DNA from 2 places in the Amycolatopsis sp. NPDC004625 genome. Region 1 is predicted to be linked to the other one. Evidence: riboswitches for the same ligand, from Rfam matches in the RefSeq annotation. Region 1 holds a riboswitch; the other holds the start of a gene.
The links. A riboswitch is a leader RNA that binds a small molecule or an ion and turns the genes downstream of it on or off. The one in region 1 is predicted to bind S-adenosylhomocysteine.

Region 1 (14,550 bases):
CGCCGGCGGACGGCGGCGACCCGGCGGCCGGGCACGAGCGGCTGCTGGCCGACCTCGGCGCGTTCGCCGACGGCGAGCAGGCCGCGCTCGCGGAGCACCGCACCCGGCAGGACGAGACGCCCGGAGGAACCACCCGGTGAGCACGCCCCACCCGGCCACGGCGAACTTCACCTGGCTGCTCGACGATTTCGTGCGGAAGGTCCACGGCGTCAGCCACGCGCTGATCATGAGCGTCGACGGCTTCCCGCTCACCGCCTCGGACTCGGTCGGCGAGGCCGAGGCCGAACAGCTGGCCGCGATCGCCAGCGGCCTGCTCTCCCTGGCCGGCAACAGCGCGGCGCTGTTCGGGAAGGGCGCCTGCGAACAGATCATCATCCGGCTCACCCACGGCTACTTCCTGTTCATGGGCATCGGCTCCGGTGCCGGGCTCGCGGTGCTGACCTCGGGCGAGGCGGACATGAAGGTGGTCGCCTACGAGATGACCCAGTTCATCACCAACGCCGGGCACGCGCTCACCCCCGAGGTGCGCGCGGAGCTGCGGCAGGTGCTGACCGCCCGCCGGCCCCGGATGTGAGCCACGTGCCCGACCAGGATGTGATGCCCGTGTCCGGACCGGACACCCCGTTACCGCGCCGGAGCCGCCGGATCCGCGCGTACGCCCTCACCGGCGGCCGCACCGGCACCCGCTTCCAGCTGCTGGTCGAGACGCTGGTCTCGGTGCCGGCGTACGACCCGGCGCTGAGCGGCACGCTGATGCCCGAATCCCGCGCGCTCTACGAACGCGCGCGGGTGCGGTGCTCGATCGCCGAGCTGTCGGTCGGCCTGGACCTGCCGCTGGGCGTGGTCCGGGTGCTGATCGGCGACCTCGCCGCCCAGGGTGCGGTGTTCGTGCACCCCACCGCGCACGCCTACCACCACGACACCACCGTCCTCGAGAGGATCCTTGATGGGCTCAAGCGGCTCCCCGCCTGAGGGCGATCTGCTGACGATCTCCGCGAAGATCGTCGTCGCCGGGGGCTTCGGTGTCGGCAAGACCACCTTCGTCGGTGCGGTGTCCGAGGTGCCGCCGATGAGCAACGAGGCGTGGATGACCGAGGCCGGGGAAGGCATCGACGAGATCCCGCCCGGTGGCAAGTCGACCACGACCGTGGCGATGGACTTCGGCCGGATCACCCTGCGCCCCGACCTGCTGCTGTACCTGTTCGGCACGCCGGGGCAGGCGCGGTTCTGGTTCCTGTGGGACGACCTGAGCCGCGGTGCGCTCGGCGCCGTCGTGCTGGTCGACACCAGCCGGATCGACGAGTCGTTCGCGGCGATCAACTACTTCGAGAACGACTCGGACCTGCCGTTCGTGGTGGCGGTCAACCAGTTCGAGGGCAAGCCGGTGCACGACCTCGACGAGGTCCGCGACGCGCTGGCCCTCGACCCGGCCGTCCCGCTGGTCACCTGCGACGCCCGCGACCGCGCGTCGACGATCGCCACCCTGACCGAACTGGTCGGCCACACGTTGTCGCTGGCGGTGCTCTCCGGCCCGGCGGGCCGCGAGCTCGCCGGCAGCACCCCGCACGCCTGAAACCCCGGAAGGTGAAGAGTTCCATGCGCAAGGTCCTGGTGGTGGGCGCCGGGCAGTCCGGGCTGCAGCTGGCCCTCGGGCTGCAGGCGAAGGACTACGACGTCACGGTGATGTCCGCGCGGACACCGGAGGAGATCCGGGCCGGGCGGGTGATGTCGACGCAGTGCATGTTCCACGACGCGCTGCAGCACGAACGCGACCTCGGGATCAACCTGTGGGAGGCCGGGACGGTGAACGTCGAGGGCCTCGGCGTTTCGGTGGCCGCGCCGGACGGCGGCCGCGCGCTCGACTGGTTCGCCGAGCTCGACCACCCCGCGCAGTCGGTCGACCAGCGGGTCAAGATGGCCGGCTGGCTGGAGCTGTTCGAGGACCGCGGCGGCAAGCTCGTCATCCACGGCGTGATGACGTCCGAACTGGACGCCCTGTCGCGGCTCTACGACCTGGTGGTGATCTCGGCCGGCAAGGGGGAGCTGGTCCAGCTGTTCGACCGGGTGCCCGAGCGGTCGCCGTACACCCGGCCGATGCGTGCGCTCTCGCTGGTCTACGCCCACGGCGTGCAGCGGCGGCCGGAGCACCCGGACCAGGTGGGGGTGCGGTTCAACATCGTCCCCGGCGTCGGCGAGCTGTTCATGATCCCGGCGTACACGCTGAGCGGCAACTGCGACATCCTCTTCTTCGAAGGGGTGCCCGGCGGGCCGCTGGACTGCTTCGACGACCACCCGGGCCCGGACGAGCACTTCAAGCGCGTGCTCGACCTGATGCGGCAGTACGTGCCGTGGGAGTACGACCGCTGCCGCGAGGCGGAGCTGACCGACGCGAAGGCGACCCTCGCGGGCGGCTACCCGCCGGTGGTGCGCCACCCGGTCGGCACCCTGCCCGGCGGTGCCATCGTGCTGGGCATGGCCGACGTCGTCGTGGCGAACGACCCGATCACCGGGCAGGGCTCGAACAACGCGAGCCACTGCGCGGCGACCTACCTCGACGCGATCGTCTCCCACGGCGACCGGCCGTTCGACGCGGCCTGGATGGAAGCGACGTTCGAGCGCTACTGGGAGTACGCCCGGCACGTCACCGAATGGACGAACGCGCTGCTCCTGCCGCCGCCCCCGCACGTGCTCCAGATCCTCGGGGTGGCGGGGCAGAACCCGGCGGTCGCGCGGCGGTTCGCCAACGGATTCACCGACCCGGCGGACTTCCGGCACTGGTTCATGGACCCCGCACTCTGGGAGAAATACCTGGCAGAGGTCTAGATCAGACTGTCGCCGGGGGGCGATCCGAGCTACGGTAACTACCGAGAGTGAAGGCAACCTCGGAGGTACGTGGCATGCGGGCGATGTGGAAGGGCTCGGTGTCCTTCGGGCTGGTCAGCATCCCGGTCCAGCTGTACGCGGCCACGGAGAACAAGAACGTCTCCCTCCGGCAGGTGCACGAGGCCGACGGCGGCCGCATCCAGTACAAGCGGTTCTGCACGATCGACGGCCAGGAAGTGCCGTACGCCGAGATCGCCAAGGGCTACGAGCTGCCCGACGGCGAGATGGTGGTGATCACCGACGCGGAGATGGCCGAGCTGCCGCTGTCCACCCAGCGCACCATCGACGTGCTGGAGTTCGTGCCGCTGGAGTCGATCGACCCGATCCAGTACGACCGGACCTACTACCTCGAACCGCAGAAGAACGCGGTGAAACCGTACGTCGTGCTGCGGGACGCGCTGCACAAGTCGAGCCAGGTGGCCGTCGCGAAGGTGGCGGTCCGGCAGCGGGAGAGCATGGCGGTGCTGCGGGTGCACGCCGACGTCCTGGTGATGACGACCATGCTGTGGCCGGACGAGGTCCGCGAACCCGACTTCCCGTTCCTGCGCGACGACCCGCCGCAGATCCGGCCGCAGGAGCTGACCATGGCGGGGTCGCTGATCGACTCGCTGGCCGAGCCGGTGTTCGAGCCGGAGAAGTACCACGACCACTACCGCGAGGCCCTCGAAGAGATGATCGAGGCGAAGGTCGCCGGCGACGAGACGACCAAGCCCGCGGCCGTCACCGCCAAGGCCGACGTCGTCGACCTGATGGCCGCCCTCCAGGCCAGTGTGGACGCCGCCAAGAAGTCGCGTCAGTCCGCGTCGGAGGCGTCCTCTTCGGATTCCGATGCGTCCGAAGAGGACGAGAAGCCGGCGAAGAAGAAGCCGGCCGCCCGCAAGCGGGCCCCGAAGTCCGCCTGAGCCCGCCTGAGCCCGCCCCGGACGGGTGGTTGCGCCGACACGCCGCCCGGCTGCCGCGCCCGCGTGCTTCCCGGTCCTACCTTGGGGTGCACGAGCGCGGAAGGCGGTGCGGACATGGAGTGTGCTTCCTGTGACGCGGGGATCGATCACTGCCACGGCACGCTGGTGGTGCACCCGGAGCGCGGGTTCGCCGAGTGCACCGAACCGGCCTGCGTGGACGGTGACCGCGTCCGGCACGCGCTGATCGTCGACTGCCAGGGCATCGGCGGCGGGTGCGGCTGCGCCGCCGGGCCGCGGAAGTCCTTGCTGCGCCGGGTTTCCTGAGCCTCCCGCCAGGATCGTGCCGGCCTTCCCGCCAGGTTTCCGCGCCCGGCGGGAAGGCCGGCACGGCGTCAGGAAGCCGTCAAGGTCGTAACCCGATCGTGTATGCAGCTGTGTACACCGGCTTGGCGATGTGCTAACACTAACGAGGTCCTTCGGCTCTCCCTCCCCCTCGGAGCCGGAGGACCCCTTCATTTCCGCGGTGTCCGCTGTGGATACGTCAGTCTTGGATGTACAGTTCACTGCATGGTGACCTGTGAGACGCGCGAGTCGGCGCTGGCCCGGATCGGGCGCGCCCTGGCCGACCCGACCCGCTGCCGGATCCTGACCGCGCTGCTCGACGGCCCGGCCTACCCCGGGCGGCTGGCCGCGGACCTCGGGCTGAGCCGGCCGAACGTCTCGAACCACCTGTCGTGCCTGCGCGGCTGCGGGCTCGTCGTGGCCGGCTACGAAGGCCGTCAGGTGCGGTACGAAATCGCCGACGAACACCTGGCCCGCGCGCTGCGGGAGCTCGTCCAGGTCGTCCTGGCGGTCGAACCGCAGCCCGCGTGCGAGGACGAGGTGGGGGCGAGGTGACGTGCGCCGACGGCTGCTGCGCGCCGCCCGTGGTGGCGCCGGACCGCCGGGCGGCGCTGGTGCGCCGGGTGCGGCTGCTCGTGGCCGCGACCATCACCTACAACGTCGTCGAGGCGGTCCTCGCCCTCGGTGCCGGTGCCGCGGCGTCGTCCGGCGCGCTGATCGGCTTCGGGCTGGATTCGGTGATCGAGGTGGCGTCGGCGGCCGCGGTCGCGTGGCAGTTCTCCGGCCGTGACCCGGAAGCCCGGGAACGGCGGGCGCTGCGGGCGATCGCGATTTCGTTCTTCGCGCTCGCGATTTACGTGACGGCGGAAGCAGCCGGAACGTTTTTCACCGGCACGGTGCCGGAAACTTCGCGAACCGGAATCGTGCTCGCGGCCGTTTCTCTGGCGGTGATGCCGGCCCTTTCCGCGGCCCAGCGCCGGGCGGGGCGCGAGCTGGGGTCCGCCAGCGCCGTCGCGGATTCGCGGCAGACTTTGCTCTGCTCTTGCCTTTCCGCGGTGCTCTTGGCGGGCTTGCTGCTCAACGCCCTGTTCGGCTGGTGGTGGGCCGACCCGGCGGTCGCACTGGCGATCGCCGGGGTGGCGGTGCTGGAAGGCCGAACGGCCTGGCGCGGCCAGCATTGCTGCTGACGCGCCAGGCCGTGGCGGAGTCTCGAGATCAGTACCAGTGCGCGCGCCCGCCGATCCGGCGGCCGGTGCCGCCCAGGATGGCCAGTGCCACACCGGCCACCGCGAGAATGATGCCGATGGTGTACAGCACCGGGATACCGACGATGAACCCGATGATCAGGAGGATTACACCGAGAACGATCACTTGACACACTCCTTCGCACGAGACCCGGCCCGGCTCCGTGCCGTCCGGGCGGATGCGCTTCTCTCGACGGGAGGATGGCCAGTTTCCCGATAAACCAAACTACGGCGAATGGAGCAATCTTGCGTCAGTACCGATAGTGATCGAGCTTGTACGGACCTTCGACGTCGACGCCGATGTATTCCGCCTGGGCCTTCGTCAGCTTGGTGAGTTTCACACCGAGGGCGTCGAGGTGCAGGCGAGCCACCTTCTCGTCCAGGTGCTTCGGCAGCCGGTGGACGTCGGTGGCGTACTCGCCGGGCTTGGCGAACAGCTCGATCTGCGCGATGGCCTGGTTGGTGAAGGAGTTCGACATCACGAACGACGGGTGGCCGGTCGCGTTGCCCAGGTTCATCAGCCGGCCCTCGGAGAGCACGATGATCGCGTGGCCGTCCGGGAACGTCCACTCGTGCACCTGCGGCTTGATCTCCTTCTTCACCACGCCGGGCAGCTTCGCCAGCCCGGCCATGTCGATCTCGTTGTCGAAGTGCCCGACGTTGGCGACGATCGCGTTGTGCTTCATCCGGCCCATCTGCGCCGCCGAGACGATGCCGAAGTTGCCGGTGGTGGTGATGAAGATGTCCGCCGTCTCGACGACGTCGTCCAGTTCCACGACGTCGAGGCCGTCCATGGCCGCCTGCAACGCGCAGATCGGGTCGATCTCGGTGACCGCGACCCGGGCGCCCTGGCCGCGCAGGGCCTCCACCGCCCCCTTGCCGACGTCGCCGTAGCCGCAGACGACGACGCGCTTGCCGCCGATCATCACGTCGGTGGCCCGGTTCAGGCCGTCCACAAGGGAGTGCCGGATGCCGTACTTGTTGTCGAACTTGGACTTCGTGACGGAGTCGTTGACGTTCATCGCCGGGAAGAGCAGCTCGCCGTCCTTGGCGAGCTTGTAGAGCCGCTTGACGCCGTTGGTGGTCTCCTCGGTGACGCCGCGGATCTCCTTGGCCATCCGGGTGAAGCGGTCGCCGTCGGCCGCCAGGCTCGCACGGAGGGTGTCGAGGATGATCCGGTACTCCTCCGGGTCCTCTTCGGACGGTTGCGGCACGGCGCCGGCCGCCTCGAACTCGACTCCCTTGTGGACGAGCAGGGTGGCGTCCCCGCCGTCGTCGAGGATCATGTTCGGCGCCTGGCCGCCGGGGAAGGCGAAGAGCCGGTCGGTGCACCACCAGTACTCTTCGAGCGTCTCGCCCTTCCAGGCGAACACCGGGGTGCCCGCCGGGGCGTCGACGGTGCCTTCGGGGCCGACGACGACCGCGGCCGCGGCCTCGTCCTGGGTGGAGAAGATGTTGCAGGACACCCAGCGCACCTGGGCGCCGAGCGCCACCAGCGTCTCGATGAGCACGGCGGTCTGCACGGTCATGTGCAGCGAGCCGGCGATGCGCGCGCCCTTCAGCGGCTGTGCGGCGGCGTATTCGCGGCGGATGGCCATCAGGCCGGGCATCTCGTGCTCGGCCAGCCGCAGCTGGGTGCGGCCGGCGTCGGCGAGGGTGAGGTCGGCCACGGCGAAGTCGAGGCCGTTTCGGGTCTGCAGTTTGTCACTCATGCTTGCACGCACTCCGGAGTCGTCGAGGATGCGCTCGGGAGGCGGCGTCGAAGTCCTTGCGGACAAAGAAGAAGGCACCTCCCTCGCGGGAGGCGCCCTTGGAGTCGTGTGCCGGGCCGAGCGTGGCGGAAGTGGCTTCCGTCGCAGCGCCTCTCGGCCCGAGTCCAGGATGGCAAAGCCGCCGCGAGGCTGTCAAGCGAGCGAGCAGGCCATGAGAACGTCGTCGACGTCGGTCCCGTCGATGCGGAATTCGCCCCGCAGCACGCCTTCCACCACGAACCCGCAGCGTTCGTAGACCCGCCGGGCGCCGGTGTTCGGCCCGAGCACCCGCAGCGTCACCTTGCGGGCACCCTGCCGCCGCGCCTCGGCCACGGCGGCCTCGACGAGCCGCCCCGCGATCCCGAGCCGCCGCCGGTCCGGGTCGACGGCCAGCCCGTCGAGCACGAGGACGTGCCGGTGGGCGGGGATGCCGAACCCGGCACCGAGCCGCACGTACCCGGCGACCACCCCGTCGTGCTCGGCGACGAGAACGTCCCCGGGGCGCGTGCCTTCGGCGAAGAACGGCGTGCCGGCCGGCGGTGCCGGGGCGGGGGAGACGGCCGGGGTCCAGGTGCGTTCGTCGAGCTTCGCGAGCACGGGTTCGTCGTCCTCGCGGGCGGTCCTGGTGGTGATCACCCGGGTATCCTGACGGAATCCGGTGTGGCGCGCGAAGGGTTTCAGACCAGGTGCGCGCGCCGCCAGATGGACTCCGAACGGCCGCCGACCAGGCCCGCTTCGCGCAGGAACGGCACGATCTTCTCGGCCATCCACCGCCGCGTCTCGTGGAAGTGCGGGTTCGCCAGCGCCGCCGCGCGGCCCTCGCGGGGGTCGATCCCCACGCTCCGGTAGATCCGGGCGTCGACCATGCTGTCGACCACGCCGAACGCGACCAGTGCCGTCCGCAGCCGGTGGCGCTGCAGCGCCGCCTTCGTCAGCTTCGGCGTCTCGCGCAGCACCTCTTCCTTGGCGAACCGGACGTGCCGGGCCTCCTCGACCACGTGGATGCGGTTGACCGAGCGGATCAGCGGCTGGATGCCGTCGTCGTCCATCATCGAGCGCTGCAGGCGGTCGGTGGTCTCCTCCGCGACCAGGACGCTGGCGAACATCGACGGCCCGGCCGCGGTCGCGCCGAACACCTTCGCCGCGCGGTGCACCACCTTCGGGACGCCGTAGCGCGGGACACCCAGCCGCTCGGCGGTGCGGGCGAACATCACCGAGTGCCGGGTCTCGTCGCCGATCTCGGTCATCGCGTACTGCGCGTGCTCGGTGCGCGCGTCCAGGTCGAAGACGTACCGGGCCAGCAGCTGCATCAGGACGATCTCGAACCACAGGCCGACGCTCATGATGCTGGCGATCTCGTGCTTGGACAGCTCGATCCGCTGCTCGGGCGTCAGTTTCGCCCAGAGGCCGGTGCCGTAGAGGGAGACGCGTTCGAGCGGCATGTACGCCTTGCCCTCGGCGAGCGGCGCGTCCCAGTCGATGTCGACGTACGGGTCGTAGGAGTTCTTCGCGGAGCTCCTGAGCAGGCGAGCCGCGGTGACGTCCCGGTCCTGGGCCTCGACGCCCATGGCCACCTCCGGAAGTAGGGGGTACATGCTGTACTAGCTACTTCGGGAGCGTACACCGCCCGGCCGGTCCTGAGTAGGCTTCCGCCGTGACCAAGGTCGACGGACGGGCCGCGCGCTGGGCGGGCCAGCAGGAACGGCGGCGCGCCGAGTTCGTCGACGCGGCGCTGGCCGCCATCGCCGAGCACGGCCCGGACGTCTCGACCGAGCAGATCGCCGAACGCGCCGGCGTCGCCCGCACCCGCCTCTACCGGCACTTCGACGGCGCGGCCGACCTCCAGCGGGCGATCGCCCGGCGCGCGGCCGAGCTGGTGACGGCCGACCTCGCGCCGCTGTGGCACCCCGAAGGCTCGCCGAACGAGATGATCTCCACGGTGATCTCGACGCACCTGCGCTGGCTGACCGAGCACGCCCCCCTGCACCGCTACCTCACGCGCACCGAGCCGGGCGGCCCCGACGTCCGCGGCGCGATCGCCCGCCACCTCAGTTCCCTGTTCACCGGCTACCTGACGGCGTTCGGCCTCGACCCGGCGCCCGCCGACACGATCGCCTTCGGCCTGGTCGGCTACGTCGAATCGGCGACGACCCGCTGGCTCGACCACCCGGGCGCGCTCAGCCTGGCCCAGCTGACCGCCCAGCTCACCGGCACGATCTGGGCGATGCTGGACCACACCCTGCGGGCCGGCGGGGTGACCCTCGACCCGGACCGCCCGCTGCCCCTGCCGGAGGAGGTCTCCCGCGGCTTGTCGTGAGTGTTAAGGCGCGTTCTAACACTGTTTCTCACTCACGACGAGACTGGCGCTACGCGCAGGCGAGCCGTGCCCAGACGACCTTGCCGTCGTCGTGGTGGCTCACGCCCCAGCTTTCGGCCAGTTCGTCGACCAGGAGCAGGCCCCGGCCGCCCGCGTGGCCGGGGACGCGCAAGCGTGGCTCGCCGGTGCCCACGTCGGTGACCGCCACCGTCACCTCGCACGGGTCCGCCGCGAGGTGGAGCCGCAGCTGGCAGGGGCCGGTGGCGTGGATGTAGGCGTTCTCCAGCAGTTCGCCGACCACGATCAACGCGTCGACCCGGTCCGCTTCGGCCAGCGACGCTAGCCTGGTCCCGGCCCAGCGGCGGCCGGCGGCCAGTCCCGACGAGCCCGATCCGGTCAGGTCGAGCACGTCCCAGCCCGGTTCGCGCGCCGCGCCCCAATTCACTCGCACCGTGCGACCCCTCCTTCTCGGATAAGGCCTACCCGGAAAAACCGGCGTTACACGTGTGGGGGAGGTGTTACGGGAGTCCGCAGCCCCAGCGGAACGCCTCCCGCAACGCGGTGACCAGCACTTCGTCGTCGACCTCACTGGGCTGGTCGCCCATCGGCAGCCAGAGCTCGTCGTCCGGTGTGCCCGGAATGACGCGGGTCAGGGTGACGCCGGGATAGGCGAGCGTCTCGGTTGCACCGTCGGCGCCCGGGACGGTGATGCGCCGGGACTCCGCCCGGACGAGGACCTTCCGCTGGTCGTTCATGCCGTCTCCCCGGCGGGCACGGCGCGCCCCGAGGGGGAGGAGAGCGCGCCATGTCCGTCTTTGAAACGGTACGCCGCGCCCGGGTGGGCGGCCCCGGAACCACTCGTACGCCGGAGCAGCGGAGCGTGACCGGGCGTCCCGGCTGCTTTGCGCGAACTCGCCGTGGGCGAATTGCCCGGTACCTATCTTTTGTCCTTCTCCGACGAAAGTCGGTTCCGCCCGCCGGGGCCGCGGCCCACCCTCGACCGCACCGGACCTCCGGTCGGCTCGACCCCCACCGTGGCCGGCGCGGCCACCCCGCGCGCCGGCTTTGCCCGCGAAAGTGAGTTACCGGCATGCGCAGAACGTCCCCGGGACACCACCTCCTCGCCCGCTCCGCCACCGCGCTCGTGGCCGCCGCCGCGGCCACCGCCTTCTTCACCCCGGTCACCGCGACCGCCACCACCATCGACGGCTACTCGCCCACGGTGCAGCACGACGCGGTCGCGTCCCTCGCCGCGGAGGCGGGGATCAGCGAGTCCGCCGCCGTCGCCCTGCTGCGCACGCAGGCGGCCAGTGTCGAGACCCTGCACGCGGTCACCGCCGCCCTCGGGACCCGGGCCGCGGACGGCTACCTCGACGCGGCCGCCAAGCCCGTGGTCAACGTGCTCGACCAGGCCGCCGCCCGCCAGGCCGAGCAGGCCGGCGCGCAGGCCCGGCTCGTCAAGCACGCCACGGCCGCGCTGGCGAGCGCGCAGAACGCCCTGCAGGCGCTGCCCGCGGTGACGCACACCGCGATCGGCCTCGACCCGGCGGCCAACCAGGTCGTGCTGACCGTGGCCGACGCGGCCAAGGGCACCGAAGCCCTGCTGAAGGCGGCCGGAGCACTGGGCGACCGGGTCCGCGTCGAACGGGTCGCCGGCGAACTGCACACCGCGATCTACAACGGCGAGGCGATCACCGGCGGCGGCGTCCGCTGCTCGGTCGGATTCAACACCAACCGCGGCGGCCAGAACTACATCGTGGACGCCGGCCACTGCACCCGCGCGGTGGCGCAGTGGAACGTCGGCCCGTCGCAGGGCTCGAGCTTCCCGGGCAACGACTACGGGCTCATCCGCAACACCACCGGCAGCGCGCCCGGCGCGGTCACGCTGTGGAACGGTTCGACCCAGCGGATCAGCTCCGCCGGCACCGCGACCGTCGGGCAGCGGATCAGCAAGAGCGGCAGCACCACCCACCTGACGTCGGGCTCGGTGCAGCGGCTGAACGTGACCGTGAACTACGCCGAGGGCTCGGTGTCCCAGCTGATCCAGACCAGCGCGCTGGTCAACCCCGGCGACTCGGGCGGCTGCCTGTTCGCCGGCAGCGTCGGCCTGGGCATCACGTCCGGCAAGGGCGGCAGCAGCTCGTACTACCAGCCGGTGGGCGAGGCGCTGAGCGCCTACGGCGTCAGCCTGAACTGAACCGGTGCGGCCGGGGGCGGGTGCCCCCGGCCGCACCGGTCAGTCGCGGCGGTGGAAGATCAGCCGGTAGCCGGCCAGGATGACCAGGGCGCCGAGGATCGCCAGACCCCAGGTCCGCAGGTCGAAGAACGTGCCGAGCTGGGTGTGGAACAGCGTCTTGCCGATCCAGCCGCCGACGAACGCGCCGGCGATGCCGAGCAGGATGGTGATGATGCAGCCGCCCGGGTCCTTGCCCGGCATGAGGGCTTTCGCGATCACCCCGGCGATGAGCCCGAGCACGATCCAGGCGATGATGCCCACGGCGGTGTCCTCTCGTCAGCGTCCCTTGACGGCACAGGATGGCAGCAGCGGGCCCGCGCAGCGCGTCGAGCCACGCCGACGTGATCCGGATCTCACCCGATGGTCACCGCCCGGACCCGGCCCGCTGCTCAGCCGCCGCCGTAGGTGGCCTGGGTGACCGCGAAGACGTTGCGGTTGCCCGCGCCTTCCTGCAGCGACCACAGCAGGTCCGCGCTGGTGTCGTCCTCCCAGTACGAGAGGCTCTCGCCGCTGCCGACCCAGGCGAAGGTCTGCGCGGCGGCCGCCGGCTTCCAGTAGTAGAGCTGCTTCGAGCCGGAGGAGTTGAACCACCAGCGGCCGTTGTGCGAGGCGACGCCGTTGAGCTTGTACCAGGGCAGCTGCAGCGCCTGGCTCGCCGTCGTCGTCGCGGCGAAGGTGCCGGAGGAGGCGAACGGGTAGCGGATCGCTCGCGGGGCGCGGTTCGGGTAGTCCGTGCAGCCGGACGGGCAGGTGTACTCGGTCATCACGATCGACTTGCTGACGCGGTCGAGGGAGATCGACGACCACGCGAGGTTCGTGCCCGACGTCGTCTTCGACGTGATCGTGCCGACCTGCGGCAGGACGTAGGCGTAGTTGTGGGCGTAGTACGTGCTGCCGCTCTGGTGGCCGATCTGGTCGGCGGTGCCGCCGCTGTTCGTCTTGAGGATCTTGCGCATGTCGAACACGCGCATGCCCTTCCCGGTGTCGGCGACGTAGAGGTAGTCGCCGTACCAGGACATGCCGCCGGCGTGGATCGGGATGTCCTTGAAGTCCGGGGCGGCCGCGGTCCCGGTCGGCTCGACCAGCAGGATCTTGCGGTAGGCGTTCGGGTAGTCGGCGTCCCAGTCGACCAGGGTGATCCGGCTGCGCTGCTGGCCGCCGTCGCAGCCGTCCTTGGTGTACCAGCTGACCGCGACGAGCTGGTGCCCGTCGTAGTTGCCGCCGCCGGCCGTCCCGACCGCGTCGCGGCTGGTCGTGATGCCCTGCGGGTAGTTGGTGCAGTCGGAGTTGTCGCCGCTGTCGAACCGGAACCCGGTCGAGAGCCCGGCGACGGAGAACGACGACGGCAGCGCGGTGCGGTCGTGGTTCGCGTTGTCCATCACGGTGTGGACGGCCGCGGTCCCCAGCGTCGACACGAGCGCGGTGTTCACGGCGTCGAACTGGCTGTAGTTCGCGGTCAGGGTGTACTGGTCGGCCGGCAGTGTGGCCGGCGCGGCCGCGGCGGCGGACGCGGGCGCGGCGACCAGGCCCGCCAGCACGCCCGCGGCCAGCGCGGCCTGGGTCAGTCGGTGCAATGGCATGCCGACCATGGTCGGGCGTGGTCGTACAAGAGCCGTACAACCGCCGGTCAGCGTGCCGCCCGGCGGTCGAGCACCTTCAGCGACTGTTCGCACCACCGCAGGTTTTCCCGCTCGAACGACAGGCCGCGCATCAGCGTCAGGTACGGGCCGACCCGCTCGGCCTCGGCGAGGTAGTCGTCCTCGAACCGGCCGTCCAGCAGCCGCGCGCGAAGCCGTTCGTACCCGGCGATCTTGGTCTCCGCGCGGGCCATCCGCTCCGCCAGCGCGCGCCGGACCGCCGGCTCGTCGCCCACGTCCACCGCCTGCACCTGGACGAGCAGCTCGTCCCGGATCACGCCCGGGCGGGGCGGCCGCGCCGTGAACTCGTGCAGCGCCCGGCGGCCGGTCTCCGACAGCGAAAACACCCGCTTGTCCGGGCGGTGCTGCTGGTGGACGACCCGGGCGTGCACCAGGCCCTCGGCCGCCATGCGGTCGAGTTCGCGGTAGAGCTGCTGGGGCGTCGCCGCCCAGAAGTTCGCCACCGAGGCGTCGAACCCCTTCGCCAGGTCGTAGCCCGACGCCTCGCCTTCGAGCAGCGCCGCCATCAGCGCGTGTCGCAGTGCCATACTCAACTAGTTGAGTGCTTCGCGCTGGATCTGCTCGAACTGCGCCGCCATCGCTTCCGCCAGCGCCTGCGCCGCCGAGAGCGGGCGGACCATCACCGTGAACTCGTCGATCAGGCCGTCGGCGTCGAGGTGCAGGAAGTCGCAGCCTTCCACGCGCACGTCCCCGATCCGCGCCTCGAAGACGAGGGCGTGGTCGCGGCCGTCGCCGCCGGTCAGTTCGCGCACGTACCGGAAGTCCTCGAACACGCGCAGGACGCCGCGCAGGATCGCGGCCGTGATCGCCTTGCCGGGGTACGGCCGGAACGCGACCGGGCTGCGGAACACGACGTTCTCGGCCAGCGTCGCGGCCATGGCGTCGGGATCGCGGGCCTCGACGGCCTTGCGGAAGCTGCTCATCGGCACCTCGAATAGTCAATTTGTTGAGTATGACGCCCTGAGCGTACCCGGCCCGTGTTGGTTACGTGGGCCGCATCGTGCTCGACGCCGATCCCGGCCACGACGGCGTCCGGCGCCTCACAGCCGGGCGAGCCACCCGGCGAGCGTGGTCCGAGCGAGCCGCGCGTCCGGCCCCGGCAGGAGGTCCGCCGGCCCTGGTACCGCTCCGAAGTACGGTGCCCGCGGGTCGGTGACCACCGGCCGCGGGTCGGCGCGCGCGGTCAGCACCGTCCGCACCCACTCGTCGAGGCCGAA
Region 2 (14,550 bases), on a different contig from region 1:
CGTAGCCGTGCAGCTGCCGCAGCCGCCCGGTCAGCTCCGCCACCCGGCCGGCGGTCGTCTTGATCTCCACCCGCCATTCCCGGCCGGTCCGCACCGCGCCGTCCCACCGGTAGACGCTGGTGATCGGCCCGACGACCTGGGCACAGGCCCCCAGCCGGGCTTCGACCACCCGGGCGGCCAGGTCGAGCGCCGCCGCTTCCGAGTCCGTCGTGGACGTCACGACCACGTGTTCCACCGCCATGGGGCGAGATTACGCGGCGGGTGACGGGTGGGCGCGGGGTTCGCGGCGGGACCACGCGCTCACGTCGGCGTCGGCCGGCGCCCGAACACCAGTTCACTGCGATTCCGTGATCATTTTCCCTCCATTCCGCGGACACCGTGATCAACCGTTTCCGCGAAATTCAGGACAGGACCTCCCGGGACGGCCAGGATGGGGCACGCCCGTTCCCGAAGTGAGGATCCGAGGATGACCCGCTTGCCCGCGCTGGCCGTCTCCGCACTGGTGACCGCCGCGGTCCTGACCCCCGCCCCGGCGTACGCCGCGAGCCAGCCGTTCACCGCGTCGGTGTTCCGCGCGACCCACAACAGTTACTCGGGCAACGTCGACGGCGCCAAGAATTCCCTCGCCTACCAGCTCGACCACGGTGTGCGGTTCCTGGAACTCGACGTGCACGACAACGGCTACGCCACTTCGCACGACTACGCCGTCGGGCACGATTCGCCCGGCAACCTCGTGGACCACAGCGGCGGCAACCCGGCGTCGAACAACCTCCGCGACTGGCTGGCCGTGGTGAACACCTGGTCGGCGCAGCACCCGGCCGCCGCGCCGGTCGTCGTCATGCTCGACCTCAAGGACGACCTGACCGACAACCCCTCCTACGCGGCGGGCAACCTGACCGCGCTCAACCAGGAGCTGGAGTCGGTGTTCGGCGCGCGGCTGCTGCGCGCGCAGGACTACCCGGCGGCACCGGACGTCGACGCGCTGCGCGGGCGCGTGCTGCCGCTGCTGTCCGGCGACGGCGGGTCGCGCACCGAGTACAAGCGGGACGTCGGCTACCACCCGGCGGTCGCGCTGAACGGCCGCGGCCAGGTCGTCGAGGTGCACGACTCCGGGGCGGGCGCGCTCTGGTACTGGACCGGCACGTACGGCGCCGACGGCCGGGTCACCTGGCTGCGCCACGGCAAGTACGACAGCGGGCAGACGCCCGCCGTCGCGCTCAACGACAACGGTGACCTCGTCGAGGTGCACCAGTCGCAGGGCGCGTCCACGCTCTGGTACCACGTCGGCAAGCTCGGCGCGGACGGCGAAATCACCTGGCAGGCGTCCCACCAGTACGACGACGGTGTGCTGCCGACGGTCGCCTTCACCGACGCGACGCACCTGCGGGAGATCCACAAGAGCCAGAACACCAGCCAGAACTGGACCTGGTCCGGGGCGCTCGCGGGCACCACGGTGTCGTGGACGGGCAACGCCAAGACCTCGGACGCACGGTTCGCGAAGGCGACGTCGAGCAGCGCCGGCCGCACGGTGTCGGTGTGGACCGGCGCGGACGGCCCGACCTCGGCGCAGACCCTGCGCGCCGACACCGACCGGCTCGCCGGCGACCGGATCCGCTACCGCCAGGTCGCCTTCGACGAGTTCCAGCAGGGCGACAGCGCGGAGCTCCAGCAGGGCGCGCTGTTCTACGGGGCACCGGCAACGGAGCCGGCGTTCATCACGGCGGCCCGGCAGGCGGGCAAGCTGGTCCGCGGCTGGGACTTCGACTCAGCGAGCGAGGCCACCACCCCGCTCGCGAACTACCCGGCGACGAACCACCCGTACGACAGCTGGTACCAGACGCTGCTGAGCCAGAACGGCGCCGTCGAGTAGCGGGACACCGGGGCAGGACGGTGTCCGCCGCGACGGTGGCGGTTTGCTCGCGCGGGCCCGTTCCTCGCGCCGCCGACACCGCTGCGGATCACCCTCCGGAACTGGCCGTTCGAGTCCCGGTACCTGCTCGGCCTGCTGCTCAAGGCGACCGACAGGTTCGCCACGGACGTCGAGCTGCCGGACTACGCCCCGGGGTCGTAGGCCAGGTTCGGCCGCAGCCACTGCTCGACCTCGGCGACCTCGACGCCCTTGCGGCGCGCGTAGTCCTCGACCTGGTCGCGCCCGAGCCGGCCGACGGTGAAGTAGCGGGAGTCCGGGTGGGCGAAGATCAGCCCGGACACGCTCGCCGCCGGCGTCATCGCGAACGACTCGGTCAGCGCCATCCCCAGCTCGTCCGCTTCCAGCAGCTCGAACAGCTCGCGCTTCTGGCTGTGGTCGGGGCTGGCCGGGTAGCCGAGCGCCGGGCGGATGCCGCGGAACCGCTCCGCGTGCAGGTCCGCCAGCTCCGGCTGCGCGTCCGGCTCGAACCAGTCGCGGCGGGCGCGCAGGTGGATGTGCTCGGCGAACGCCTCGGCGAGCCGGTCGGCCAGGGCCTTGACCATGATCGCCCGGTAGTCGTCCTGCTCGGCCTCGTAGCGCGCGGCCAGCGTCTCGGCGCCGTGGATGCTCACCGCGAAGCCGCCGAGGTGGTCGCCGATCGGGGCGATGTAGTCGGCCAGGCAGCGGTTCGCGCGGTCCTCCGGCTTGGCCGTCTGCTGCCGCAGCATCGGGAACCTGACGTGCTCGTAGTCGCCTTCGAGCAGGATGTCGTCGCCTTCGCTGTGCGCGGGCCAGAACGCGTACGCGCCCTTCGCGGTGAAGCTGCCGTCGGCGATGATCTGGTCGAGCAGCGTGTTCGCGTCGTCGAACAGCTCGCGCGCGACCGGCTGCTCCAGGATGGCCGGGTACTTGCCCTTCAGCTCCCAGGCCAGGAACAGGAACTGCCAGTCGATCATCTCCCGCAGTTCCGCGATGCCCGGCTCGACCACGCGCAGCCCGGTGAACGCCGGGGTCGGCAGGCCGTCGAAGGCCACCTTCTCGGGGTTCGCGCGGGCCTGCTCGAGGCTGAGCATCGGGCGACGCTGCTTGCTCGCGTGCTGCTCGCGCAGCACCTCCTGGTCGGCCCGGTTCTTCTCGGCCAGTGCGATCGAACGGTCCGGGTCGAGCAGGTCGGACACGACGCCGACCACGCGCGAGGCGTCGAGGACGTGCACCGTCGCGTTGTCGTAGGCCGGGGCGATCTTGACCGCGGTGTGCTGCTTGGACGTCGTCGCGCCGCCGATGAGCAGCGGCATCTTGAGCCCGCGCCGCTGCATCTCGGTGGCGACGGCGACCATCTCGTCCAGCGACGGCGTGATCAGCCCGGACAGCCCGACGGCGTCGGCGCCCTCGGTGACCGCGGTGTCGAGGATCTTGCCGGCCGGCACCATCACGCCGAGGTCGATCACCTCGTAGTTGTTGCAGCCGAGCACCACGCCGACGATGTTCTTGCCGATGTCGTGGACGTCGCCCTTCACTGTGGCGAGCACGATCTTGCCCTGGCCGCCGGCCGAGGTCAGCCGGCCCTCCTGACGCGCCTTCTCCTTCTCCGCCTCCATGAACGGCTCGAGGTAGGCGACGGACCGCTTCATCACGCGCGCGCTCTTGACCACCTGCGGCAGGAACATCTTGCCCGAGCCGAACAGGTCGCCGACGATCTTCATGCCGTCCATCAGCGGGCCCTCGATGACGTCGAGGGGCCGGGGCAGCTGCTGCCGCGCTTCTTCGGTGTCGTCCTCGATGAAGTCGACGATGCCGTGCACCAGCGCGTGGGACAGCCGTTCGCCGACCGTGCCTTCGCGCCAGGAGAGGTCGACGACGCGCTTGGTGCCGCTGCCCTTGACGTTCTCGGCGAAGGCCACCAGCCGGTCGGTCGCGTCCTCGCGGCGGTCGAAGAGCACGTCCTCGACCAGTTCGAGGAGGTCCTTCGGGATGTCCTGGTAGACGGCGAGCTGGCCGGCGTTGACGATGCCCATGTCCAGGCCGACCTGCACGGCGTGGAACAGGAACGCCGAGTGCATCGCCTCGCGGACGACGTCGTTGCCGCGGAAGGAGAACGACAGGTTCGAGATGCCGCCGCTGATGTGGACGCCCGGGCAGCGCTCCTTGATCCGGGGCAGCGCGTCGATGAACGCCTTCGCGTAGCCGTTGTGCTCGGCGATGCCGGTGGCGACGGCGAGCACGTTCGGGTCGAAGATGATGTCCTCGCCCGCGAAACCGGCCTTCTGCGTGAGGATGTCGTACGCACGGCCGCAGATCTCGACCTTGCGGTCGGCGGTGTCGGCCTGGCCCTGCTCGTCGAAGGCCATCACGACGACGCCGGCGCCGTAGTTCCGGATGGTGCGGGCCTGGGCCAGGAACGGCTCCTCGCCCTCCTTGAGGCTGATCGAGTTGACCACGCCCTTGCCCTGCAGGCAGCGCAGGCCGGCTTCGAGCACGGTCCACTTCGAGCTGTCGACCATCACCGGGATCCGGGCCACCTCGGGCTCGGTGGCGATGAGGTTGAGGAACGTCGTCATCGCCTCCTCGGACTCCAGCAGGTCGGCGTCCATGTTGACGTCGAGCAGGTTGGCCCCGCCGCGGACCTGCTCCAGCGCCACGTCGACCGCGCCCTGGTGGTCGCCGGATTCGATGAGCCGCCGGAACCGCTTGGAGCCGGTGACGTTGGTGCGCTCGCCGATCATCACGAACCCGGTGTCGGCGCCGATGCCGAACGGCTCGAGCCCGCTGAAGCGCGTGTGCGTGCGCGGCGCGGGCACCTCGCGCGGGGTGAGCCCCTTCGCGGCTTCGGCGATCTTCGCGATGTGCGCCGGGCTCGTGCCGCAGCAGCCGCCGACCAGGTTGACCAGGCCCTCGCGGGCGAAGCCGCCGATCAGGCCGGCGGTCTGCTCGGGGGTCTCGTCGTAGCCGCCGAACGCGTTCGGCAGGCCGGCGTTGGGGTGGCAGGCGACGTAGGCGTCGGCGATCCGCGCGAGCTCCTCGACGTGCGGGCGCATCTCTTCGGCGCCCAGCGAGCAGTTCACCCCCACGACCAGCGGTTTCGCGTGCTCGATGGAGCTCCAGAACGCCTCGACGGTCTGCCCGGACAGCGTCCGGCCGCTCAGGTCGACGATCGTCACCGAGATCCACAGCGGCAGCTCGGGCGCGACCTCGCGGGCGGCGGCGATCGCGGCCTTGCAGTTCAGCGTGTCGAAGATCGTCTCGACCAGCAGCAGGTCGACGCCCCCTTCGGCGAGGCCGGCGATCTGCTCCGCGTAGGCCGCCTTGACCTGCTCGAACGTGACGGCCCGGTACGCCGGGTCGTCGACCTTCGGCGACAGGCTGAGCGTGACGTTCAGCGGGCCGATGGACCCGGCGACGAACCGGCCGCCGGCTTCGTCGGCGGCCTGGCGGGCGATCTGCGCGCCGCGGACGTTCATCTCGTGGACGTGCGCCTGCAGGCCGTAGTCGGCCTGGCCGATGCTGGTGGCGGTGAAGGTGTTCGTCGTGGTGATGTCCGCGCCCGCGGCCAGGTACCGGCGGTGGACGTCGAGGATGACGTCCGGGCGGGTCAGGTTGAGCAGGTCGGGGTCGCCGGTGACGTCGTGGGTGTGCTCGCCGAAGCGGTCGCCGCGGTAGTCGGCCGGGGTGAGCCCGGCGCCCTGCAGCATGGTGCCCCAGGCACCGTCGAGCACGGCGACCCGCTGGTCGAGCAGTTCGCGCAACCTTGCTTCGGGCGTGTTCACCGGCAGCCTCCCTCGGTCGGGAGGCGCCCTTGGGTGGTCAGTCCCGGCCGAGCGTGGCGGACCCCACGGTCCGTTGCAGCGCCTCTCGGCCTGTGGTCCACGGTATCGGAACCCGGCCCCCGCACGCCATCCCGCCCCGGCGGCGCGTCCACGGTATGGGACGCCGTCTGTCCACAATGGATCACCCGAGCCACCCTGCCTCCGCGTCGCGATCGTTCCCGGACCCGTCCACCATGCCGGGGCCGGCGGCGGGGCGCTGCTTCCAGCCTGCGCACGAGAGCCACATCCAGTGTCGCTCCAGCGCCGCTCGACGTTACGCTCCGCAGTCGGCGGGCCCGAGCGCCGCCTTGAAAACTGAAACACGTTCTAATACGCTCCCCGGGTGGACTACGGAATCGTGCTGTTCACCAGCGACCGGGGCATCACCCCGGCTTCCGCGGCGCGCGCCGCCGAGGCTGCGGGTTTCACGACGTTCTACGTCCCCGAACACACCCACATCCCGGTCAGACGCGAGTCGCCGCACCCGCGGACCGGCGACGCGTCCCTGCCCGACGACCGCTACAGCCGGACGCTCGACCCGTGGGTCGCGCTGGCCACGGCCGCCGCGGTCACCGAGCGGATCCGGCTCTCCACCGCCGTCGCCCTGCCGGTCGAAAGCGACCCCATCACCCTCGCCAAGACCATCGCCAGCCTCGACCACCTCTCCGGCGGCCGCGTCACGCTCGGGACCGGCTTCGGGTGGAACGTCGACGAGCTGACCGACCACGGCGTGCCCGGGAACCGGCGCCGGACCGCGCTGCGCGAGTACCTCGAGGCGATGCGGGCACTGTGGACCGAAGAAGAAGCCGCCTACGACGGGGAGTTCGTCTCCTTCGGGCCGAGCTGGGCGTGGCCGAAGCCGGCCCAGGCGCACGTTCCCGTGCTGCTCGGCGCGGGCCCGACCGAGAAGACGTTCCGCTGGATCGCGCGCCACGCCGACGGCTGGATCACCACGCCGGCCGACACCGACCTCGACGGGCACGTGGCGCTGCTGAAGGAGATCTGGCACGCCGAAGGCCGGGAAGGTGCCCCGCGGATCTGCGCGCTCGGCGAACGCCCCGACCCGCAACGCCTGGCGCACCTGGATTCCCTGGGTGTCACCGAGACGATCTTCGGCCTCCCCGACCGCGCGCCCGACGAAGTGGAAGCGTGGATCGGCCGGCTGGCCGGAAAGCTCGGCCTGGGTGTCGTGAGTGGTAAGGCGGGTTAGAACCCGCCTTACCACTCACGAGGGCCGGGGGAGGGTCAGCCGGCGAGCTCGCGGATGCGGTCCATCGCCCGCCGGACCTCGGCGAAGCCGGTGGTGAGCGGGCTCAGCCCGATCCGGATCCCGTCGGGCCGGCGGAAGTCGATGAGCACGCCGTTGTCGATGAGGACCCGCGACAGCCGCTCGGCGTCCGGGTGCCGGAGGGTGACGTGACCGCCGCGGCGGTCGTCTTCGCGCGGCGAAGCGACGGTGAAGCCGAGCGGGACGAGCCACGCGTCGGCGAGGGCGAGCACCCACCGGCCCAGCGCCACGGCCTTGGCCCGCACCCGGTCGATCCCCGCTTCGGCCAGCAGCGCGACGCCTTCCTGGACGCCCACCATGCCGAGCACCGGCGGCGTACCGGACAGCGCGCGCCGGATTCCGGGCGCGGGCACGTACTGCGCGGCCATCCCGAAGGTGTCGGCCGCGCCCATCCAGCCGGTGACGGGCTGGCCGAACGCCTCGTGGTGGCGCGCGTTGGCGTAGAGGAACGCGGGCGCGCCGGGCCCGGCGTTGAGGAACTTGTACGTGCAGCCGACGGCGAAGTCGGCTTCGGCGGCATCGAGCTCGACCGGGATCGAACCGACGCTGTGGCAGAGGTCCCAGACGACCAGGCCGCCGCGCTCGTGCACCAGGGCCGTCACGGCGGCCAGGTCGGTGATCGCCGCCGACCGGTAGTCCACATGGGACAGCGTGACGACGGCGGTCCGCGGCCCGACCGCCGCGGCGACGTCGTCGTCTTCGACCCACCGGACGGTGAGGCCGAGTTCGGCGGCGACGCTCTCGACCAGGAAGCGGTCGGTGGGGAAGTTCGCGGTGTCGGTGACGAGCTCGTCGCGCCCGGGCCGCAGCGCGACGGCGGCCCGGAGCGTCTTGTAGAGGCACACGGAGGTCGAATCGGCGACGATCGTCTGGCCGGGGGCGGCCCCGAGCGCGACGCGCCCGAGCTCGTCGCCGATTTCCTCGGGCAGCGTCAGCCAGCGCTCTTCCCACGACCGGATGAGCCGGCCACCCCACTCGTGCGCGACGAGCTCCTGCAGCCGGTCGGCGGTGGCGCGCAGCGGGCGGCCCAGGGAGTTCCCGTCGAGGTAGGCCACGACGTCCGGATCGCCGATGGGCACGAACCGCTCGCGGAAGGCGGCGAGCTCGTCTCCGGCGTCGAGGCGGTCCGCGGCCTCGGGCGAGAGGTCGGCGGCGGTCAGCGGTCCTTCTCCTTGACCCGCACCGTTTCCTTCCGCACCTCGGCCTGCGTGGCGCGCTCGCGCACCAGCCAGTCCGGGCTCTGCGCCTTCAGCTCGTCGATCTGCTCGGTGGTCAGCGGCTCGGTGATCCCGCCGCGGGTCAGGCCGCCGATCGAGACGCCCAGCTTCGCCGCCACCACCGGGCGCGGGTGCGGGCCGGTGCGGCGCAGCTCGCGCAGCCACTCCGGCGGGTCGGCCTGCAGCGCGTTCAGCTCGTCGCGCGTCACGACGCCCTCCCGGAACTCCGCGGGGGTGGCTTCGAGGTACACACCCAGCTTCTTCGCCGCCGTCGCGGGCTTCATCGTCTGGGTGGTCTTGTGCGACGTCATGCCGTCCAGGGTAGCCAGCGTCACTCCCGGTAACCTGACCCGGTGACCTCTTTCAAGCTCGCGTACGTCCCGGGAGCGACGCCCGCCAAGTGGGTGCGGACCTGGGCCGAGCGGGTGCCGGAGGTCCCGCTGACCCTCGTCCCGGTCGCCGCCGCGGACGCGACCGGCCTGCTGCGCGCCCGCGACGCCGACGCGGCCCTCCTGCGGTCCCCGATCGACCGCGACGGCCTGCACGCGATCCCGCTCTACACCGAGACGACGGTGGTCGTGGTGCCCAAGGACCACCTGGTCGCGGCGGCGGACGAAGTGTCCACAGCGGACTTGGCCGAGGACGTCGTGCTGCACGCCCTCGACGACACGCTGGAGTGGGAGGCGCTGCCCGGCCGGCCGGCGGTCTCGCGGCCGGAGACGACGGCGGACGCGATCGAGCTGGTCGCGGCCGGTGTCGGGGTGCTCGTCGTCCCGCAGTCGCTCGCCCGGCTGCACCACCGCCGGGACCTCACCTACCGGACGCTCACGGACGCGCCGCAGTCGAGCGTCGCGCTGTCGTGGCTGGAGGAGGAGACGTCGGACCTGATGGAGCAGTTCATCGGGATCGTCCGCGGCCGCACGGTGAACAGCACGCGCGGGCGGCCACCGGCGCCGGCGGAACGCAAGCGCCCGGAGCGCAAGCCCGCCGCCGCGAAGCCGGTCCGGCGCGGTGGCGGCGCGGGGAAGCGGCGCCGGCGGGCCTGAGCCGTCAGGGTGTCGTGCAGACGCAGTTGCCGTCGGCGCGGTCGGGCAGGTCGGGGTCGTCGAACCAGTGGCCGTCCTCCCCGAGGTAGCGGAACTGGAGCACGGTCCCCGGCGGCACGTCGATCGACGCCGAGCGGCGGCCGTTGGACCGCGGGGTGAGGTGGTGGCGGCCCGGGGTCCAGTCGTTGAACGAGCCGACGACGCTCACCCGTCCGGCCGGCGCGCCGGCCGGGAGGCTGAAGGTGACGCGCTGGGTGCCGGCCCGGCTCTTGCTGATCTTGATCACTCGTGGGGCCTTTCGCGGGAACGGGCGGGAGGACGTGCTCGGCACTGAGCGCCGACATGATGGCACACCTGTGACGATTTGGTCACGCCCAGTGCCCGATCGGGTTACGGCGCCGCTCAACGGTTCGCCACTGACCGGGTGGTCCTGGGCCGAACCATGATCATTTCGTGTTGGGCGGGCGCCTCGGTGGGAAACTGACTGCCGTGACTGTCGCCGCTGATCGTCAAGTCAAGGACCCGTGTGCCTGGCTCTGCGCTGTCACCCACGAGCTCGCCGAGGTCCATCCGGCCGATACGCGAGCGGTGATCCTGACGGTGTGGGACGGGCTGGCCGCCGCCCGGTTGGCCGGGCTGTACGCGGCCGCGGCTTCGCCGCGCTGGCGAGCAAGACAGCGTCACGCCGAAGCGGTCGAGTTCGATCTCGCCGTGCTGCTGGCGCGCAACTGCACGGTGGCCACCGGCCTGGCCATCCCGGCCCGGCTGCCGGGAGCCGCGGTCGCCTGGCCGGCCGAGCGGGCCGACGCGGCGGTCGCGGCGGTGGTGTCGTTCTGCGTGACGGCCGAAGCGGTCCTGCGCCGGGCGGGCGCGCTGACCCCGGTCTGGGAGGACAGCCTCCTGGGCCCGGTGGCGCTGACCCGCTGGCTGGCGGACTGCTGGACGGGTCGCCACACGGGCGGCTGCCCCCTGCGGCTGCCGGTGCCACCCCCGCCGTGGTGGCGCTGAGCGTTGTCCGTCAGGTGAAGTCTGGGCCGGCGAGCGGAAGGAGGCCGAGGGTGACCGAAGCAGCGGCCCCGTCCTCGAGACTCTCGGACACCGCACGGCTGGCGGTGCGGGAGGTCCTGCTGGCCGAACTGACGGCGGCGGCCGCCCGGGCGAGGGCGGCGGGCTGCCCGGGAGAGACCCTGGCCGCGGCGTTCGAGGCCCGCTGCCGCCGGGTGGGTGAGGCCGGCCGGGACCCGGCGAGGTGATCACGCCTCGGCTCGGGACGCGCGGGGCGGGGTCCGGTCCGGTGAGTGCGGTTGCGCGGGGCGGGGTCCGGTCCGGTGAGCGCGGTTGCGCGGGACGGGGTTCGGGCCGGTGAGCGTGGTCGGGCGGTGAGGCCGGCCATGCGTGCCGGTTCTCGCCGGAGCGGCCGGTACCGCCGCGTGCGGCCGGCCGGCGTGCGTCGCCGTCCCCGGTCAAGTCCCTGGTCAGCGGCCCAGAATCGCCAGCGCCGTTGCCACGATCCCGTCCAGCCGCACCGGATCCGCCAGGGCCGCCACCAGCCACTCGTCGCGGGCCGGCTCGCCGGACTCCTCCTCGGCCATTCCGCCGAACACCAGCCGGAGCACCGTCGTGACCGCCGTGGCCGCCGGTTCGCCGCGGTTGAGGCGGACCTCGATCGCCGCCAACGCCTCTTCCGCCAGTTCCGCCAGCCGGGCGTCGGCCAGCTCGTCGCGGCCCACCAGCTCCAGGGCCGGGAGCTCCGCCGGCATCGGGGCCACCGGGGCCTGCTTGTGGCCCAGCGGGCGCTCCACGTGCTCCGCGTGCCACTTCTCGCGGGTACGCATCGCCGCCAGGACCCGCCGCACCTCGCCGTCGAGGGTTTCGCGGTCCGCCACCGGCTCGCCGGTCAGCTCGGTCCGGCGGGCCGCCCAGCCGTCCAGGGGCCAGAGTTCCGCTCCGGCCGTCGCCGGCACCCCCACCCAGATCAGGATCTGCACCGCCAGGTCGCACAGCCAGGGGTCGCCGCCGAGGGCGTCGCCCAGCCAGGACGGGAGACGCGGTCGTTGCAGCGCCCCGATTTCGCCGCGCCGGCGCCGGTGGGCGTCGACCGTCGCCGGGTTGAGGCGGGTGGCCAGCCAGCCCTCCAGGTTCTCGATCGGGTCCGTCGCGCGGCGCAGGGCGTGGTCCACCACCGCTTCCACGTCGTCGTGGAAGCGGTCGAGGCAGTCGGGCCGCAGCCACGCGAGCCCGCGGGCGCAGTCCGCGTGCCGGCGCCGGTGCTCCAGCGGCCGGGTGATCCGCGTGAAGACGAGCGGCCAGGCCACGCTGTAGACCCCGCCGCGCAGCCGGGCGAGCGCGCCGGGCGCGGCGGCCGCCGCCGAGCCGGCGAGCAGGCCGTCGCGGGCCAGCCGCCGGACCCCGGCGACGTCGGCCGGGTGCACAGTGCCGAGCAACCTTCCTCCCCGATGTCGACGGGAAAATGGTCGGCCAGCCGGAGAATGGGAAAAGGCCACGGGCGGGTCGAATCGACGGCGGACTGGCCAATCGCGGGCCACTCCCCGAATCACCTGATCGGCGCAGCGAGCGCCGCCGATCGCCGCGAAGGCCGCGTGCCACAATGGAAATCCCATGGCGAACAAGGACGGGCTGCTCCGGGAACTCACCACGTTGCGGCGCGGCTGGGGATTGGAAGCCGAACGGCTGCGCAGCCGGCTCGGGCCGCTCGTCTCCGGCTGGTGCGAAATCCACCGGACGACGAGCGACCGGGACGCGCGGCGCGTTCTGCGCGAAGCCATTTCGGCCGCCATCGCCGATTTCCCGGACGACGACCGGCTGGCGGTGAACGTCGCGCTGGCCATCGCGCCCGGCGCGCAGCACGCCCTGCTCAGCGACCGGATCGGCGTCCTCGCCGAACGCCTGAGCGTTTCGGAACGCACGGCGCGGCGGCGGATCGACCGCTCGTTCGCCCGCCTCGCCGCGGAGATCGAGGCCGGCACGCGGCCCGGCGACGGCGTCCCCGATCCGGACCGCGGCTGGTTCGTCAAGCGGCTCAAGGTGCTCGTGCGGCTCGACACCCCGGAGCCGGAGGTGACCGAGGAACGCCTGATCGTCGCGACCACCGACGACCTCGGCCGGATCTCCGCGCAGTTCACCGTGCCCCGCACCTACGACGACCGCGACGGCGAGCGCGTCGTCGCCGCGGACGCCCAGCACGGCGCCCGGATCAGCGCCGGGCACCGGGAGGGCCAGCGGCACTTCCGCTGGCTGCTCGACCTGCCGCGGCCGCTGTCCCGCGGCGACAGCCACACGTACTCGCTGGTGTTCCGCCTCCAGGACGGCCGGCCGACGCGGCCGTCGTACGTGTTCGTGCCGCTGGTGACGTGCGAGTCGTTCACCGTGCGGGTCCGCTTCGACCCGCGGCGGCCGCCGCGAGTGGTGTGGCGGCTGGACCGGGTGCCGCCCTCGGTGCTCGCCGACCCGCCCCAGCCGGGACCGGGCCTGCCGCTCGACGGCGCGTGCGAAGTGGCCCAGGAGTTCAGCGCGCCGCAGCTCGGGTACGCCTACGGCCTCCGCTGGCTGCCCGGGCAAGATATTCCTTGACGTGAATATTCTGCTGTGTGAATACTGGGTCCCATGGAAGGGATCGCAGCCGCTCTCGGGGACGCTGCCCGCTGGCGCATCGTCGAACTGCTCGCCGAACGTCCCCGCTCGGTGGGGGAACTGGCCGAGCTGACCGGGTTGCGGCAGCCGCAGACCAGCAAGCACCTGCAGACCCTGGCCCGGGCCGGGCTCGTCACCGTCTTCCCGCTCGGCCAGCGGCGGGTGCACGCGCTCGAAGCGCAGCCGCTGGCGGCGCTCGCGGGCCGGCTGCGCGAGCTGGCCGAGGCCACCGAAGGGCACGCGGGGGAGCGGGACGTCGTCGCGCGCTACCGCGCGGCGATCGACCGGGAGGCGGCGGCCGCGGACCGCGACCGCTGGGCGGACGGGCGATCGTTCGCGTTCGAACGCCTGCTGCCCGAGCCGCCCGACGTGGTCTGGCGGCATTGGGCCGAGCCGGAGCTGCTGGCGTCCTGGTGGGTGCCGCCGTCGATGACGGTCACCGCCTGCGTCCTGGAGCCACACCCGGGCGGCCGGGTCGTCCTCCGCTACCGCGACGCCGACGCCGAGTACCCCTCGGAAGGCCGGGTGCTCGTCGCGGAGGAGCCGGGGCACCTGGTGTTCGACCTGGCGGTGACCGGCCCGGCGTCGTTCACCGGCCACTACGACCTGCACCTCGAACCGGCGGCCGGCGGCACCCGGCTGCGTCTCGAGCTGGGCATCACGGCGACAACCGTCGAGGCGGTGCCGTTCATCGCCGGCATCGAACCGGGCTGGCACCAGGTCCTCGACCACCTGACCGAAGTACTCGCGAAGAGAAAGGCCTGAACCATGACGAAGTCAACCGGCCGCCGCGTAACGGCCAACCTGAGCCTGACGCTGGACGGCCGTTACCACGGCCCGGCGGGACCCGCCGACATGGGCGCAATCGTGTCGTACGCGACCACCGAGGTCGCGCGGCGCTACCTGACGAGGATCTGGGAGGGCGCGACGACGGCGGTGCTGGGCCGCGGGAACGCGGAGGGTTTCCTGGGTTTCTGGCCGACCGTGGCGGCCGACGAGAACGCGGACCCCCGCGACCGCGGCTACGCGAAGTGGCTGGTGGACGTGGAAAAGGTGGTGTTCTCCCGCACGTTGACGGTGGCCCCGTGGGATCGCACGCGCTTGGTCAACGCCCCGGTGGCCGAGGTGGTGGCGGCGCTGAAGTCCGAAGGCGAGGGTGACATCCTGGTGAACAGCAGCGCAAGCATCATCAGGCCCTTGCTGGAGGCGAACCTCCTGGACCGCCTGTCGTTGCTGATCTGCCCGGAGATCACGGGCGGCGGCCCCCGCCTGTTCGAAGACGGCCTCCCGCCCTCGAAGTGGCAGCTGACCCACCACGAAACCGGCGCCCTGGGCGAAACGGCAGTGGTCTACGACCGAACCCCCTGACCCCGCGCCCGCTTTGCGCCGACGCGACACGAGCCGCTTTGCGCGGGGGACGGGCGCCAGGCGAGCCGCGTTGCGCCACTGGGGGTCCGGGGGTTATCCCCCGGGAAGACACTGCGGGCACCGGGAGCGTGCCGAAGGCACGCGAACAGGGCTCGCGGCCTCGTGGGGCGGGCGGGGCTCGAACCCGCGGCCAAGGGATTATGAGTCCCCTGCTCTAACCAACTGAGCTACCGCCCCCCGTCCTCGGCGCGCAGGCGACACGAGGATT

Region 2: it holds a riboswitch for S-adenosylhomocysteine, as region 1 does, so the genes downstream of both, metH (methionine synthase) here and ahcY (adenosylhomocysteinase) in region 1, are expected to answer to the same signal.

What each region holds. Positions count from the first base shown of each region.
Region 1 is NZ_JBEXKX010000003.1:329,469-344,018, reverse strand. It holds gene ABZW17_RS05285 (ATP-binding protein) at 1-140, shown strand, start outside; gene ABZW17_RS05280 (roadblock/LC7 domain-containing protein) at 137-574, shown strand; gene ABZW17_RS05275 (DUF742 domain-containing protein) at 598-972, shown strand; gene ABZW17_RS05270 (ATP/GTP-binding protein) at 947-1,573, shown strand; gene ABZW17_RS05265 (styrene monooxygenase/indole monooxygenase family protein) at 1,597-2,823, shown strand; gene ABZW17_RS05260 (Ku protein) at 2,898-3,785, shown strand; gene ABZW17_RS05255 (hypothetical protein) at 3,900-4,109, shown strand; gene ABZW17_RS05250 (metalloregulator ArsR/SmtB family transcription factor) at 4,353-4,682, shown strand; gene ABZW17_RS05245 (cation transporter) at 4,679-5,314, shown strand; gene ABZW17_RS05240 (hypothetical protein) at 5,343-5,498, opposite strand; gene ahcY (adenosylhomocysteinase) at 5,623-7,083, opposite strand; S-adenosyl-L-homocysteine riboswitch at 7,167-7,244, opposite strand; gene ABZW17_RS05230 (GNAT family N-acetyltransferase) at 7,276-7,758, opposite strand; gene ABZW17_RS05225 (diiron oxygenase) at 7,800-8,690, opposite strand; gene ABZW17_RS05220 (TetR/AcrR family transcriptional regulator) at 8,777-9,439, shown strand; gene ABZW17_RS05215 (ATP-binding protein) at 9,489-9,890, opposite strand; gene ABZW17_RS05210 (hypothetical protein) at 9,958-10,194, opposite strand; gene ABZW17_RS05205 (S1 family peptidase) at 10,530-11,636, shown strand; gene ABZW17_RS05200 (GlsB/YeaQ/YmgE family stress response membrane protein) at 11,676-11,936, opposite strand; gene ABZW17_RS05195 (hypothetical protein) at 12,065-13,255, opposite strand; gene ABZW17_RS05190 (PadR family transcriptional regulator) at 13,303-13,860, opposite strand; gene ABZW17_RS05185 (nuclear transport factor 2 family protein) at 13,867-14,256, opposite strand; gene ABZW17_RS05180 (NAD(P)H-binding protein) at 14,374-14,550, opposite strand, start outside.
Region 2 is NZ_JBEXKX010000007.1:120,907-135,456, reverse strand. It holds gene cutA (divalent-cation tolerance protein CutA) at 1-241, opposite strand, end outside; gene ABZW17_RS10380 (hypothetical protein) at 467-1,870, shown strand; gene metH (methionine synthase) at 2,053-5,673, opposite strand; S-adenosyl-L-homocysteine riboswitch at 5,688-5,766, opposite strand; gene ABZW17_RS10370 (TIGR03619 family F420-dependent LLM class oxidoreductase) at 6,056-6,922, shown strand; gene ABZW17_RS10365 (aminotransferase class V-fold PLP-dependent enzyme) at 6,958-8,160, opposite strand; gene ABZW17_RS10360 (DUF5997 family protein) at 8,157-8,528, opposite strand; gene ABZW17_RS10355 (LysR family transcriptional regulator substrate-binding protein) at 8,571-9,263, shown strand; gene ABZW17_RS10350 (isoamylase early set domain-containing protein) at 9,268-9,549, opposite strand; gene ABZW17_RS10345 (hypothetical protein) at 9,753-10,271, shown strand; gene ABZW17_RS10340 (hypothetical protein) at 10,322-10,516, shown strand; gene ABZW17_RS10335 (hypothetical protein) at 10,739-11,707, opposite strand; gene ABZW17_RS10330 (hypothetical protein) at 11,883-12,854, shown strand; gene ABZW17_RS10325 (metalloregulator ArsR/SmtB family transcription factor) at 12,888-13,679, shown strand; gene ABZW17_RS10320 (dihydrofolate reductase family protein) at 13,683-14,282, shown strand; tRNA gene ABZW17_RS10315 (tRNA-Ile) at 14,446-14,519, opposite strand.